2 regions of the Peribacillus sp. GL_122 genome follow, and region 2 is predicted to be linked to the other one. Evidence: riboswitches for the same ligand, from Rfam matches in the RefSeq annotation. Region 2 holds a riboswitch; the other holds the start of a gene.
The links. A riboswitch is a leader RNA that binds a small molecule or an ion and turns the genes downstream of it on or off. The one in region 2 is predicted to bind glycine.
Positions count from the first base shown of each region.

Region 1: linked by a shared signal. The riboswitch ahead of gcvT (glycine cleavage system aminomethyltransferase GcvT) and the one ahead of AC3ISB_RS20730 (amidohydrolase) in region 2 are both predicted to bind glycine.

Region 1 covers NZ_CM174415.1:3,841,308-3,849,309, forward strand. Annotated here, with positions in the region: gene AC3ISB_RS18545 (rhodanese-like domain-containing protein) at 1-342, shown strand, start outside; gene gcvPB (aminomethyl-transferring glycine dehydrogenase subunit GcvPB) at 504-1,961, opposite strand; gene gcvPA (aminomethyl-transferring glycine dehydrogenase subunit GcvPA) at 1,954-3,300, opposite strand; gene gcvT (glycine cleavage system aminomethyltransferase GcvT) at 3,318-4,424, opposite strand; glycine riboswitch at 4,563-4,646, opposite strand; glycine riboswitch at 4,650-4,737, opposite strand; gene AC3ISB_RS18565 (DEAD/DEAH box helicase) at 5,113-6,801, shown strand; gene AC3ISB_RS18570 (YqhG family protein) at 6,779-7,579, shown strand; gene AC3ISB_RS18575 (YqzE family protein) at 7,626-7,811, opposite strand; gene comGG (competence type IV pilus minor pilin ComGG) at 7,929-8,002, opposite strand, start outside.
Region 2 covers NZ_CM174415.1:4,289,832-4,297,833, reverse strand. Annotated here, with positions in the region: gene AC3ISB_RS20745 (hypothetical protein) at 1-283, shown strand, start outside; gene AC3ISB_RS20740 (thioredoxin family protein) at 396-707, shown strand; gene AC3ISB_RS20735 (DUF1444 domain-containing protein) at 758-1,564, shown strand; glycine riboswitch at 1,819-1,920, shown strand; gene AC3ISB_RS20730 (amidohydrolase) at 2,048-3,235, shown strand; gene AC3ISB_RS20725 (DNA translocase FtsK) at 3,664-6,507, shown strand; gene murC (UDP-N-acetylmuramate--L-alanine ligase) at 6,793-8,002, shown strand, end outside.

The DNA of each region.
Region 1 (8,002 bases), 450 kb from region 2:
ATTGCGTATTCACTTTTTAATTGGTACCGCCAGCGTAAAATCGTTAAAACATTAACACAGGACGAATTTATCGCTAACTACAGAAAAGTGCAGCTAATCGATGTGCGGGAACCGAATGATTTCGATAATGGTCATATCTTAGGCGCAAGAAACATCCCTATGACTCAAATGAAAACCCGCTTGGTCGAAATTAGACCGGACAAGCCTGTATATTTGTACGCTCAAAGCGAAATCATCAGCGGAAGAGCTGCAGCCATGCTATACAAAAAGGGCTACAGGGAACTTTTTCACCTAAAGGGCGGTTTCAAGATGTGGACCGGGAAAATCAAAGCAAAGAAATAAGACCCCATCACCGCATGGGCTCTTTTAAATTAAAAAGCATTCTTGTGCATCATGCGGGCTCTAGGAAAATGAAAGTTAACTGTTGAACTTTAATGAATTCTTACATAAACATGAAAAATCCCCGCCGGCAGGCAGGGATTTTTTTCGTGTAAGCTATCAGTCTATGCTTGATAACGCAGAACAGGTTTTCTTGCAGCAAGAGTTTCATCAAGCCGCTTTATAACGGTTGTATGCGGAGCTTCCTGAACGATTTCCGGGGTTTCTTCCGCTTCCTTGGCAATCTGGATCATCGCATCGATGAACGCATCCAGCGTTTCTTTTGACTCGGTTTCAGTCGGTTCTATCATCATTCCTTCTTCCACGTTCAACGGGAAGTAAATGGTTGGAGGATGATACCCGAAATCCAGCAATCTCTTGGCTATATCGAGAGTCCTTACCCCTAATTTCTTTTGACGGCGTCCGCTTAATACGAATTCATGCTTACAATGACGATTATATGGTAAGTCAAAAAATGGTTCTAACCTACGCATCATATAATTGGCATTGATGACCGCATTCTCCGTGACGGCTTTAAGGCCATCAGGACCCATTGACCGAATGTACGTATATGCCCTCACGTTTATCCCGAAATTACCATAATAAGGTTTTACCCTGCCAATGGATTGCGGACGATCATAATCAAGAACGAATTGCTCACCTTGTTTGACCACAAGCGGTTTAGGCAAGTAAGGAATCAAGTCCGACTTCACCCCTACAGGACCAGAACCCGGGCCGCCGCCGCCATGCGGGCCTGTGAATGTTTTATGGAGATTTAAGTGAACCACATCAAAGCCCATATCACCCGGGCGTGCTTTTGATAGGACTGCATTCAGATTGGCTCCATCATAATAAAGCTTCCCGCCTGCGTCATGGACAAGTTGTGCCATTTCCAAAATGTTTTCTTCAAATAATCCCAATGTATTGGGGTTCGTCAGCATCAAGGCCGCCGTATCCGGTCCGACAACACGCTTTAAATCCTCAAGGTCGACTAACCCATTTTCATCCGACTTCACTGTAATCGTTTCAAGTCCGGCAACAGTTGCAGAAGCAGGATTCGTACCGTGTGCAGAATCAGGTACAATCACTTTAGTCCGTTCTGTATCGCCATTCGCTTCGTGAAAAGCGCGAATCATCATCAATCCAGTCCATTCACCGTGAGCACCCGCTGCAGGCTGTAGTGTCACTTGGTCCATCCCGGTGATTTCCGTTAAGTGTTCCTGCAAATCAAATAATAGTCCCAATGCTCCCTGAACAGTAGCCGGATCCTGATATGGATGGATATGGGCAAAACCGTTGAAGCGTGCCACATTTTCATTTATTTTCGGATTATATTTCATCGTGCATGAACCCAGCGGATAAAAACCCGAATCCACCCCATGATTCCGTTTGGAAAGTGCTGTATAATGACGCATGATATCCAGTTCGGACACCTCAGGAAGCTCTGCCTCTTCTTCACGGATGTAGTCGGCAGGAAGAATTTCTTCGAGCGGAATAGTTGCAACATCCATTTCTGGCAGACTGTATCCGATTCGACCGGAAGTACTGATTTCAAAAATGAGTGATTGATCTTGATTATTCATGTTGATCCCCCAATTCCTGCGCAAGTGCATCAATTTCTTCTTTTGTTCTAAGTTCAGTTACCGCGACCAGCATATGGTCTTTCAGCTCAGGATAAACCGTCCCTAAATCGAAGCCGCCGATCATCCCTTTTTCAAAAAGGTTTTTATTGATTTCTGAAAACGAAGCAGGCAGTTTAATGACAAATTCATTAAACGAAGGACCGTCGAATATCACTTCCACCCCTTTTGCCATAATTGCTTTTTTCGCATAATGCGCTTTTTGAATATTTTGCACGGCCATTTCTTTGACACCCTTTTTCCCAAGCGCGGTCATTGCAACAGAAGCTGCCAAGGCATTCAAAGCTTGATTGGAACAAATGTTGGATGTGGCTTTGTCACGGCGAATGTGCTGTTCACGAGCTTGAAGGGTCAATACAAACCCCCTTTTTCCATTTTCATCCACTGTTTGACCGACGAGTCGGCCCGGAACTTTCCGAACAAGTTTATTAGTAACGGCAAAATATCCACAATGAGGTCCCCCAAATGCCGCTGGAATGCCGAATGGCTGGGCATCCCCCGTTACGATATCTGCACCGAGTGCACCAGGGGATGTCAAAGCTCCCAATGCAAGCGGGTTACTGGAAACGATAAACATGGACTTGACTCCATGAATGATTTCCTCCATTTCTTTCAATGGCTCGATGCGGCCAAAAAAGTTCGGATATTGCACGATCACTCCTGCAATGTCATCATTCGCCAATTCCCTTAAAGCAGCTAAGTCCGTCACACCGTCTTTATAAGGAATTTCGACCACTTCCACCCGTTGCCCTTTCGCATATGTCTTCACAACTTCTCTTGATTCAGGATGAACGGTTCCTGAAATGAGAATCTTCTTGCGTCGTGTCTGGCCTGAAGCAAGCATGGCTGCTTCAGCTAGCGCCGTCCCGCCGTCATACATGGAGGAGTTAGCAACATCCATGCCCGTCAATTCACATATCATCGTTTGATATTCAAAGATCGCCTGAAGCTCGCCCTGTGAAATTTCAGGCTGATAGGGTGTATAAGCCGTATAAAACTCAGAACGGGATAAAACATGATCGACGATGACCGGTGCGTAATGGTCATAGACACCCGCACCAAGGAAGGAAGCATAGGTTTTAAGGTCCGCATTCTTGGCAGCAAGCCTTGATAATTCTTTCATTAATGCAGGTTCCGATTTAGCAGGCTTGATATCGTATTCTCCTTGAAAACGAACGCTTTCAGGGATATCATTGAAAAGTTCTTGAACGGTAGATACCCCTATCGCTTCCAGCATTTCTTGTTTATCTTGCTCTGTCATGGGTAAATAACGATGTTTCATCTAATGACCATTCCTCTCTATTTACGTGGTTTTTTATAAAAAGGTGTTTGTATGATAACGGCTTTCAAACGTTTGGAACGGATTTCCACTTCGACTTCCGCATCCAGCACCGAAAATTCCTTATCGATAAGTACCAATCCCACGTTTTTCTTCAACGTTGGTGATTGGGTACCGGTCGTGACCTCGCCAATGGCTTTATCACCGCTGTAGACCTTATACCCATGACGTGGAATGCCACGGTCAATCATTTCAATTCCCACAAGCTTGCGGGGAGCTCCTTTCTCCTTTTGCTCAGCAAGAACGGCTTTCCCGAAAAAATCCACTTCCTTATCCACTTTTACTGCAAAACCAATACCAGCTTCCATCGGGGTGATGTCCGCTGAAAGCTCCTGTCCATACAGCGGCAGTTTCGCTTCAAAACGCAGGGTATCACGAGCACCTAAACCAATCGGCTGAACCCCCTCTTCCTTTCCGGCTTCCATAATCGCCTTCCAAAGGGCAGGACCATTTTCACTGTCGCTATATATCTCAAACCCATCTTCACCAGTGTATCCAGTACGGGATACCAACGTGGAGATACCGTTGATCAGGACATTTTCCTTGAACTTGAAAAATCCAATTTCACTTAAGTCAGTATTTCCCGATAGTTTTTGTAATATCTTTTCTGCAGATGGTCCTTGAAGTGCCAGCTGTGTATAGTCACTCGATACATTCGTAATTTGGACATCTTCCGTTAAATTAGCTTGCAGCCAATTGAAATCTTTTTCTGTATTCGCTGCATTGACCACGAGCAGATAGTCGTCCTCAGCCCTTTTATACACGATAAGATCATCAACCGTTCCTCCGTTTTCATAACACATGGCGGTATATTGGGCACCGCCCTGTTGCAGCTTTGATATATCATTAGTCAGCATCTTCTGTAAAAAGGAAAGGCTCCCAGGACCCTTAACATCGACTTCCCCCATATGGGAAACATCGAATAACCCCGCTTTTGTACGTACGGCTTCATGTTCGTCCTTTATACCCGAAAATTGGACAGGAAGTTCCCAGCCGCCAAAATCAATCGTTTTACCTCCGTATTCACGATAAACCTCAAATAGTGGTGTTCTTTTTAAATTGGTCAAAAAATGACCCCCTTCAGATTTTTTTAAATTAATTGGCTTCATTATCAAAAGCTTCTTGTCATTACGCATCAGGTATATCCTGATTCATGATGTGAAAAAAGCACAAAAAAGGACAGAGAAAGCCCGTTTGAGCTTTTTCTCTGTCCTGAAACCTGAAAGTTTACCTATGTAATAGGTTTTCCCCTTTGGTGGCCGTCCCAAAACGGGCGGCGCTCTCCAGAGTTGCGTCCAATAAGAGTTCTTTTGCCTGAGAGATTCACTGCTAAGTTTGCTCCTTCGGCGCTACATCCGTAGTCTCTCCCCTTATCTTCACCCGCATATGAATGGTCTACCAATGAAAGGAAGCGAAATAGCCCCAAGCATCGGTAAAACCTTTGAGCATCATGGAATGCATTCTCTGCCAATTCTCCTAAAACTTCAGAAACCGTTTGAGTGATCTCCTTCAGTAATCTTGGATAAATTAGGAGCCTATAGCTCATACTAAGAAAACGCGAACTGCAAAATCGATGTACAAAGATTCTTTGTAGCGTTTGGAAATTGGAATTTTCTAAATATACTTATATCCTACCCTAAGAAACTTATCTCTGCAATATCTTTTGAAAAGAAATATTTTTCTTACTTCACATACGAAATGTTCGGGTTTTGACCTTTTATTAAGGAAATTATGATTTAAGAGGGAGTTATTTCTATGAAAATCAATATATCCTTCAATTCTGAATGGAATGACGAGTTTCTGCAAAAAATGGAAAATGACGGTCCATGGGGAAATTGGGAGCTTTATAAGTTGGCGGTTCAAATGGAGGAAAATCTTATCATCCCTGATTTTGAAGGTTTACAGGCGCCCAAGCACCTTCCGCAGTTAACCCCGCTTCCCCATCAATTGGAAGCAGCCAAGCAAGTGGTGGAAAAGATGAATGGAAAGGCCATTTTAGCTGATGAGGTGGGGCTCGGAAAAACAATTGAAGCAGGCTTGATCCTAAAAGAGTATATGATTAGGGGCCTTGTAAAAAAAGTATTGATCCTTGTTCCAGCCTCCCTTGTCACACAATGGGCTTTTGAATTGAATACCAAGTTTCATATACCGGCAGTCGTTCAGAGAAAAAGTTATGTTTGGGACTCCTGTGATGTGGTCATTTCATCCATTGATACAGCGAAACGCGCTCCACATCGAGATATCATTTTTACTCAGGAATATGACTTCATCATTATTGATGAAGCTCATAAACTTAAAAACAATAAGACGAAGAACTATGAATTCGTCCAAAATCTGAAAAAGAAATTTTGTTTACTCCTGACAGCCACTCCGATTCAAAATAAAGTCGAGGAGATTTTTCACCTCGTTTCGTTATTGAAACCGGGCCACTTGGGAAATGCCTCACTCTTTTCGGAAAAGTATAAAGGGAAAGGCCGGAACATCATTGAAGATGAACACCTAAAGGAACTGGTCAATACTGTCATGATTCGAAACCGGCGGGCCGATACTGGCATTGAATGGACAAAACGGCATGTGGAAACCATCACCATTGAATTTTCTCCAACGGAACAGGCATTGTACGATGCTGTTTCCAAATTCAAGCCTATTTCGGATGGATCAAAAGGAAGCGCCTTTTCGGCTCTCACTCTCCAAAGGGAAGCATGCAGCAGCAGAGAGGCGGTCTTTTATACATTAAAGAATATGAAAGAAAAATATGATCAGCCTTCCCCTGACTTTTTGGCAAAGCTTGATGATTTATTTTCTAAAGTGAATGAAACAGTTCAGAACTCCAAGGCTGAAAAAGCACTGGAACTGATCAAGAAAATTGATGACAAAGTGATTATCTTTACCGAATACCGGGCGACTCAGCTATATCTCCAATGGTACCTACAGCAGAATGGAATTTCTTCGGTTCCCTTCCGAGGCGGTTTTAAGCGCGGAAAGAAAGACTGGATGCGGGAATTATTCCAAAAGAATATACAGGTATTAATAGCAACAGAAGCTGGCGGGGAAGGGATAAACCTTCAGTTTTGCCATCACTTGATTAATTTTGACCTGCCATGGAACCCCATGAGGCTCGAACAGAGAATTGGACGGATTCACCGCCTTGGTCAGGAAGAAGATGTGATGATTTATAACTTTGCCACGAAAAATACAGTAGAAGAACATATTCTGAAGTTACTATACGAAAAAATAAATTTATTTGAAAAAGTAATTGGAGAATTGGATGATATTCTAACCAAACTGGATATTAACAACATTGAAGAATATTTAATTGATGTGGTCGGCGAGTCCAAAACAGAGGGCGAAATGAAGATCAAGATGGATAATTTTTCATCGTTAATCCAATTCGCTCAATCAATGAAGGAAGGTGAGGTTCATGCAGCAACGGGAAATTCATGATTTTTTAATAACTTTTTTTAAGGCCAACGATTGTGAAATACTGGATAATGCACCAACCCACCTTACAGTCCAATTGACGATTGAAATGGATAAAGAATTAATGAACAGACCCTTTTACTGGCATTATCTAGAAAAAACAGGTGGCGTTCCGAACCCAGCACAGATGACTTTCATTACCGATCCAGAACAAGCTCCATCCGATTTAAAGGGAGAAATGATTCATTTTGGCTCCCCACGCCTTCATCAGATTATTCAATCAACCAAAAAGCTGGCAGGGTATACTAGACTTTTTGAGGATACTCCTCCATCAAAAGGCGGCGGAAATAATCCTTTGTTTCCTTGGCTGACTCTGAATGTGAAAATATCCTATCAATGCGACCGTAAAAAAGATACTTTCATGTCGATAGGACTGAATCTAATCTCAGGTGAGATCATGGAAAAGTTTCACCATCGGGTTTTACCGATAAAGGTTACCCCAAAAATACCGGATTACTCCTTTACGCTTTCACCTTTGATCATGCCCAAGAGTGGATTGGCAAGACTGGATACATACATCAGGACCAGTTTCGAGGATGATGACCATTCTTGGGCGGAAGAAGCAATGCTGCGCTGGCAGAATGATTTGAATTTATTGGAGCATTTTTACAAAGATATGGACGAAAAAAGTGAGAGTTATTATACCGAGAAAGAAGCACTAAAAGCTCAATATGAACCCAACATCAGAATATCCATCATCAACGGAGGATTATTTTACCTTTCAGATAGGGCGTTGGGATAATTAAAGAACGAAAAGAAACAGATGTCCTAAGTTCGGGACATCTGTTTCACTTTTTGATATTTTTCCTTACGAACATCGACAAAGCAAAAGGGACAATGCCAAACCAATGGGACATACCATGATTTTTATCCTCTTTTCTGTGACGGCGCTTTTCTTTTCGTTCTTTTTTCGTCAGATTAAAATACTCGACAAGCTGCTGCGTCAGATATTTAATATAAGCGTTTGTAGACATATAAAATCATCACCCTATGCAAAGTATGCCCGTTTTACACTCCTTTTATTCCTTCGCTTGTTCCCTGAACACGTGAACCTGTCGCGTTCCGTTTTAAAAGAGTGTTGATTATGCGCATTAGCCAGCTTGCTTTTCCAACCATTCTTTCACTTTCCCCGCTTCTTTATCGTATTGAATGATGACCCTGCCCT
Region 2 (8,002 bases):
AAAAGGTGATAAGATTTATATATTATTTGACAATCCAAATGAAAAAGAAGACAGCTCCGTGATATATTTGGCGATAAAGGAACAAGATGATCAAAATGTAATGCTGCATTCTTTTCAGACTGAAGATAAATTCGGCTTTATCTCGATCAAAGAGATACCGAAAGAAAAGTATGAGCTTGCAGTGGGAATCGGCGGGGTGAAGCTGACAACCGAAACGGATAAAGACCAATTAAAAACCGATGCAAAACAAATGATGGAAATCGTTTCATCCGTGCCCCAGTAATAAGCTGACCCCTGCCTTTCAACCGATCCGTATTAATGGTTGATTTCTGGAGAGTCTGGTATGATGGGATTATAAAAACTAAGGTGTCATTTAGAGCAGGAGGAATATTCAAATGGAAAATTTACAAACCGTTGAGCAATATGATGCATTGAAAAATGAAGGCAAACATATCTTTCTTTTTTCGGCGACATGGTGTGGGGATTGCCGTGTAATCGAACCGATAATGCCGGAGATTGAAACGAAATTTCCTGACTTTACATTCATTCATGTGGACCGTGATGAATTCATCGATGTGTGTGCGGCTAATGATGTATTCGGTATACCAAGTTTCATCGCGTATGATAATGGTAAAGAGCTAGGCAGATTCGTGAGCAAGGATCGTAAAACGCAAGAACAAATTGAGGAATTCATACAATCACTATAATCAATATCCCCTTCTCGCTGGGGATTTTTCAATGAAGAGGAGGGTCAGTCATGAAAATGGACAGCACGAAGCTGAAAAATATCCTGAAGGAATGTTTAAAAGATGAAAATCGCACATTTAAATTCGATAGCAAGAAAGATACGTTACGGGTGGAAAATGTGAAGACCGGGAAGGGTATCACCATCGAGTTGCCTCCTGTACTTGCTAACTATGAAAACGTACAGGAAAAGGCCATCGATGAAATTATCTATTACGTGGAAGAGGCCCTGAATGTGATGGGGGGAGAACATAGCATGGAAGGCAAGGAGAAATTCATTTTCCCAGTCATCCGCTCGACCTCCTTTCCAATGGAATCGGAAGAAGGAAATCCATTTTTATTCGATGAGCATACGGCTGAAACCCGGATTTTTTATGCCCTTGATTTAGGGAAAACCTACCGTCTTATAGATGAAAAGATGATTCAACGGGAAAATTGGCAGGGTGACAGGATCCGTGAAATTGCCCTTTTTAATGCCCGTTCCCTCTCCACTGAAATGAAGTCGGATATCGTTGCAGGTAATGCATTTTATTTTTTGAACACGAATGATGGTTATGATGCCAGCAGGATCCTGAATGAATCATGGCTTCGGGAAATGAAGGACAAGATCGAGGGAACCATGGCTGTGGCCATTCCCCATCAGGACGTCATCATCATTGCCGATGTGAAGAATGATACGGGCTATGATATTCTTGCGCAAATGGCGATGAGCTTCTTTGCCAGCGGTCATGTTCCAATAACGGCTCTATCATTTCTTTACGAAGAAAATGAGTTGGAGCCCATCTTCATTATGGGTAAAAACAAAAAGCGTGAACAATAATATATTGAATACAAAAGGACCGTGTCAGCATCTGACAGCGGTCCTTTTAAAGTTTAATAGAGTTTATGACCCTTAGAGTTGATATTTATTTTTTAATCGGTGATAATATAATTGTAATATTTTGAAAATATGGAATAAAACAATATAACGAGCGGATGAACGTTGTGGGAGAGTGCAAAGCATTGAGCCACCGAAGGAGCAAGTTCCAAAAATATCCCTTGGAGCAAATCTCTCAGGTAAATGGAACCGCAGCTGGACGCAACTCTGGAGAGCGCGCAGGAAGTGTGCCACCAACGGGGAAACCTCCATGACCAAAATGGAGTTAAACTCTCAGGTAAAAGGACAGAGAAGGGAGCGGTAAGTTTACGGAACCCTTCTCTGTCCTTTTTTATTTGGCTTTTTACATACAGAAGGTTTGCAGCGAACATGGAACTTACTAATATGCTAATCAACTTGAAATAATGGGGGAGAATAATCGTGAATGTGAAAAGCAAATTAATGAACATGCTTGAAGCCCGTAAAGGGGAAATGGTTCAAATCCGCCGTCATTTACACGAGAATCCGGAGCTATCCTTCAAAGAAGAGAAAACGGCAAAATATATCATTGATTTTTATAAGGGGAAAGATGTATCGATTCAAACGAATGTAGGAAATGGATTAGGGATCATCGTGACGATCGAAGGCGGAAAACCAGGGAAAACGATAGGTCTCCGTGCCGATTTCGATGCACTGCCGATTTCAGAAGAAGCGGAGGTTCCATTCCGTTCAAAAAATGAAGGTGTCATGCATGCCTGCGGACACGATGGGCATACCGCTTATTTATTGGTATTGGCAGACTGCATCAATGAGCTGAAAGATTCCCTATCAGGTACGATCAAAATAATTCATCAACATGCAGAAGAAACACCCCCCGGAGGAGCCAAAAGCATTATGGAATCAGGGTTTTTGGATGAACTGGATGCTGTTTTTGGAATCCATTTATTTCCTTCTCATCCAGCAGGGGTTGTCGGGTATCGCGGCGGCTATTCGATGGCTGGACGGACCTATTTCAAGTTAGCGATAAAGGGTGTAGGCGGCCATGGATCCTCCCCGCATATGGCTAATGATACCATTGTGGCAGGCGCCCATTTCGTGACAGCCGTACAAACCGTAATCAGCCGTCGCTTGAACCCTTTTGATATGGGTGTAGTCACAATCGGCTCCTTCGATGGAAAAGGAAGCTTTAATGTCATTAAAGATCGTATAGAAATTGAAGGGGATGTTCGTTATATGACAGCAGAGACCCAACAGCTGATCGATAAGGAAATCCACCGGATCGTTAAAGGGATAGAAACGGAATTTGATGTTCAGTGCGAACTTACATATGTTCCCGATTATCCTCCGTTATATAATGACCCTGAACTGACTGGATTCGTGAAAAATAGCCTGGAAAGCATGGATGACAAAGATATTAAGAAGGTTGTGGAATTTCCGGTTTTCTCTGGTTCGGAAGATTTTTCGTATTATGCAGAAAAGATTCCTGGCTGCTTCTTTTACATTGGCTGTAAACCGAAAGGGGTGGAGAAGGCATATTTCAATCACCATCCTAAATTCGACATTGATGAGGATGCCCTTTTGATCGCTTCCAAATCAGTGGCGCAGGTTGTATGCAGTTTTTATGAATGGAAATAGTACCTTTGGTCTTTGTTTGCAAAAAAAACGCAGAAACCCACAAAACACCGTTCGGTATTAACGAACGGTGTTTTATGGGTTGCGGCAGGTATTTGGATGCCGTCGGCGGTTTCATGAAGGATGTTGCAATGAATTGGCCAGTCTGCTTCAAAGGCTGCATGAAAACTTAATCTCTTTGTAAACGCGATTTAACAGCGGTGTTTTATTTAAATAGTAGACTAGGGGCTAATGTTATTTCGCAATTGATAGGTTTAAACTCATTCCAGAAGGGGTTTAATAGGGTAGGAGCTCTGCGAAATACGTTAAGTTAGCAGGAATGCGATAAAAAAAATAGATGCTAATCCCAATTCAGCTTAAATTTTCTCGATATTTTTAAAATAACTGGTAGAATTAGTTACATAACTACAGATGTAGAAAGAGTGATAGTTTTGAAATGGCTAAATAAGATGAAAAAATGGTTCCAAGCAGAGGAAATTATTGAAATCGAAGAAATTATTATAGATGAGCCGCTTGATGAAGAGACATTAAAGAAAATGGATTTTTCAAAGCTTTCTAAGTCAAAGAAAGAAGAAATAAAGGTTTACAATCAAAAAGTGGAAAATATGTCCCAGACGCCAGACCCGGATACGAAAATCCTGTTTCAATATCCAAAAGGACAGTTCAAGTTTCCGCTCATTCCAGACCGGGAGCAGAATAAAAGAAAGCCTAGGGAAAGAAACAGGGAAGAAAATGAACCCAAACAGGGGAAGAATGTGTCCAAAGAAACAACGAGAAGGCCTGTAAGGGATACTGAACCAAAACGGAGAAGCTTCGACCGGGAGGAAACCTCAAAAATAGTCCCGTCAAAAACTCCCTTCCGCCCAACGGAAATCCCTTCACCCATTTATGGGTTCCGTCGTCCGGAAAAAAAAACGGTCCCTTCTGAAGAAATTGTCGAATATGAATTAGAAAGCAAAATGCCCATCCTTAAAAAAGAAGGACCCGATATCGAGATTCCGGTATCGATCCCTGAAATCTCAAAAGAAGTGTCACATGAGGAAATGACGATAGAACCATCCGTTCTTATACCGGAACAAGCTGAAAAAAAAAGGGAAGATTCGGAGATACCCGCTTTCTTTCGTAGGAATTCCATTGAGTCACTGCCAGAAGAAGCAGTAAGCGAGCCTGACATAATTGAGCCTGCGGTGGAAAAAGGGGCTATTGAACAGGACCAGGTCGATTTTGGACGCGAAGTCGCTGTATCCATCATGGAACAGGCGGACGACACCCCGCCTGAAGCTATATCGGTTCCTGGGGAGGTTGCTGCACAATCAAATCAACCATCCGTTAGTCAAGGGACACTGCCTGAAGATCCATCTGAGGCAATACCTGAAGTGCAGCCTAAACGTCCGAAAAAACATATCCCATTTAATGTGATGATGCTTAAGCAAGATCGGGAAAAAAACAGCTTCATGAATAAAATGATGCCGGAAAAAAAAAGCCTTAATTCGGAAAGGGCAGTAGTTTCCCCTGATAAGCGTCCAATGAATGATGCTGCTGAAACGGAGACAGGACAAGCGAAACCATCCGCCATTCCTGAACGGAAACAAGAGGAAGGCAGAGTTATGCCGAAAGAGGGGACTCCGGTCATTACACCAACCTTTTTGGACACTAAGGCTGGTTCGGAAATCGCCGCCGTGCCTGAAAATACAGTTGAATCCAATATTGGTTCCAGCCCGGTCACTAAGCCGCTCTTGGAACAGGAATCCACCATTTCCGGAAATGGGTATCAAGAAGCAGTTTATACAGAGGCGGCAGCAGAAAGTGGCCAGGGCGATACCCCGGCAGTTTTTGGCTCCGTGGAAGCAGAGGATAATCCATATTATGTGTTTCCGAATATCGAATTGCTGACACCTCCCACTTATGCTGTGCATGATGATGAGTGGCTCGAGGAACAGACTTTATTACTTGATGAGACATTGAAAAATTTCAATGTCCGTGCAAAGGTCGTCAATGTCACTCAAGGACCGGCAGTAACTCGTTTCGAGGTGCATCCGGAGCCGGGAGTGAAGGTGAATAAAGTGACGAACCTGATGGATGACATCAAATTAAGCCTTGCTGCTCAGGATATGCGGATGGAAGCGCCTATTCCGGGTAAACATACAATTGGCATCGAGATTCCGAACAGGAAAAGCAAACCGGTATTTTTGCGTGAGGTTTTGGAAAGTACTGAGTTTCAAGAGCATGAATCACCGCTTGCCGTGGCTTTAGGACTCGATATATCCGGTCAGCCGATTATCACGGATTTGAGAAAGATGCCGCATGGATTGATAGCCGGGCAAACGGGATCGGGGAAAAGTGTATGTATCAACACGATGCTGGTCAGCTTGCTGTATAAAGCGACGCCGCAGGAATTGAAATTACTGTTGATCGATCCGAAAATGGTCGAGCTCGCCCCATATAACCGGATCCCGCATTTGGTCAGTCCAGTCATAACCGATGTAAAAGCGGCTACGGCTGCGTTGAAATGGGCTGTAGAGGAGATGGAACGGCGTTATGAATTGTTTGTACATGCCGGTGTGCGTGATATCACCCGCTTTAATGACCAAGCGGAAAAAGCCGGTCAATATTCAAGCAAGCTGCCTTATATCCTAGTGATCATCGATGAGCTTGCGGATCTAATGATGATGTCCCCGGCTGATGTAGAGGAAGCGATTTGCCGGATTGCGCAAAAGGCCCGTGCCTGCGGCATCCATTTGATTGTAGCCACTCAAAGACCTTCAGTCGATGTCATAACTGGATTGATCAAGGCAAATATCCCGACAAGGATCGCTTTTTCGGTTTCTTCACAAGTCGACTCCCGTACAATCATCGATAGCGGCGGTGCAGAAAAATTATTGGGAAGAGGAGATATGTTATTCGCTGAAAACGGCTCTTCGAAAACGGTGCGCCTGCAAGGGACTTTCGTGAGTGATGAAGAAATCGATCAAGTCGTAAACCATGTTAAACTGGAGCAGCAGCCGAAATACCTGTTTGAACAGGAAGACTTGCTGAACAGGGCCGAAGTCACGGAAGATGCGGATGAACTGTTTTTCGAGGCCTGTGAATTTGTCGTGAGCCAGCAGGCGGCATCTGCATCGAGTGTCCAAAGGCGCTTCCGTGTCGGTTATAACCGTGCATCGCGTCTAATAGAAATGATGGAGCAACGGGGAGTCGTTTCCGAATCCAGGGGCTCAAGGCCCAGGGATGTATTGATTACGGAAGAAGAACTGGAATTTTTACATGTTAATTAAGAGAACCTAATAAAAGGAAATTGAATATAATGTGAAAGGGTGAAAACCCTTTTTTATCCCCTTAATTGAGGGAAAAACCAATGATTTGATAAATTGGCATCTGCCTGACATGGATGAATGAATAAAAAAGTGATATAATAGTTTTTTGTTGATGAATGATTGAAGATAAGAGCTTGAAAAACCTATTAAGAAATTGCGTTACTAACAAGTCTCGTAATGGAAAAACAAATAAAAGATGACGTCATATACTGTCATACAGGTAGACGATTGGTGGAGGTTCGCTTTATGACTGCTTACCATTTTGTGGGAATTAAAGGGTCGGGTATGAGTGCTCTTGCACAAATACTGCATGATATGAATATTGAAGTGCAGGGTTCCGATTACGAAAAAGAATTTTTTACACAATTGGCATTAGAAAAAGCCGGGATTAAAATCCTTCCTTTCAACGAGGAAAATATTCAACCTGGAATGACCATCATTGCAGGAAATGCGTTTCCGGATAGTCATCCGGAAATCGTGAAGGCAAAAGAACTTGATTTGCCGATTATCCGTTATCACCGCTTCCTAGGTGATTTCATGAAAAACTTCATTAGCGTGGCCGTTACGGGAGCGCATGGTAAAACATCGACGACCGGTTTGCTTGCCCATGTAATGGGGGGCGCTAAACCGACATCCTTCTTGATTGGGGATGGAACGGGTAAAGGTATCGTGAATTCTGATTACTTCGTATTCGAAGCATGTGAATATCGCCGTCATTTCCTTTCCTATTATCCGGATTATGCAATCATGACGAATATCGATTTTGATCATCCTGATTATTACGCCAATGTCGAAGACGTGTTCGAGGCTTTCCAAACGATGGCCCTTCAAGTCAACAAAGGCATCATTGCGTGCGGGGATGATGAGCATTTACCACATATTCAGGCGAAAGTACCGGTTATTTTTTACGGATTTGCAGAAGGAAATGATTTTCAAGCGAAAAATGTTTCCGTCACTCCGGATGGCACGACTTTTGATGTGCATGTAAGGAACAATTACTATGATACATTCACTATTCCTACTTTTGGAAAGCATAATGTGTTGAATGCACTTGGTGTCATTGCACTTTGTAAATATGAAAACTTGGATACGGAAGCTGTGAAAGCCCAGTTGCGGACTTTTGGCGGAGTTAAACGCCGGTTCTCCGAAAAGGAAATCGGAAGTCAGATCATCATTGATGATTATGCACACCATCCGACCGAGATCTCTGCAACTGTCGACTCGGCGCGTCAGAAATATCCAGAGCGTGAAGTTGTTGCGGTATTCCAGCCACATACTTTCTCGAGAACGCAGGCATTCCTGGATGAATTCGCCGACAGCTTGAATTTGGCCGACAAAGTATACTTATGTGAAATTTTTGGATCTGCTCGTGAACATCAAGGGAAGTTATCGATTGAAGACCTTCAAGATAAGATTCCCGGTGCCGAGCTGATTACGGAGAACACAACATCAATAT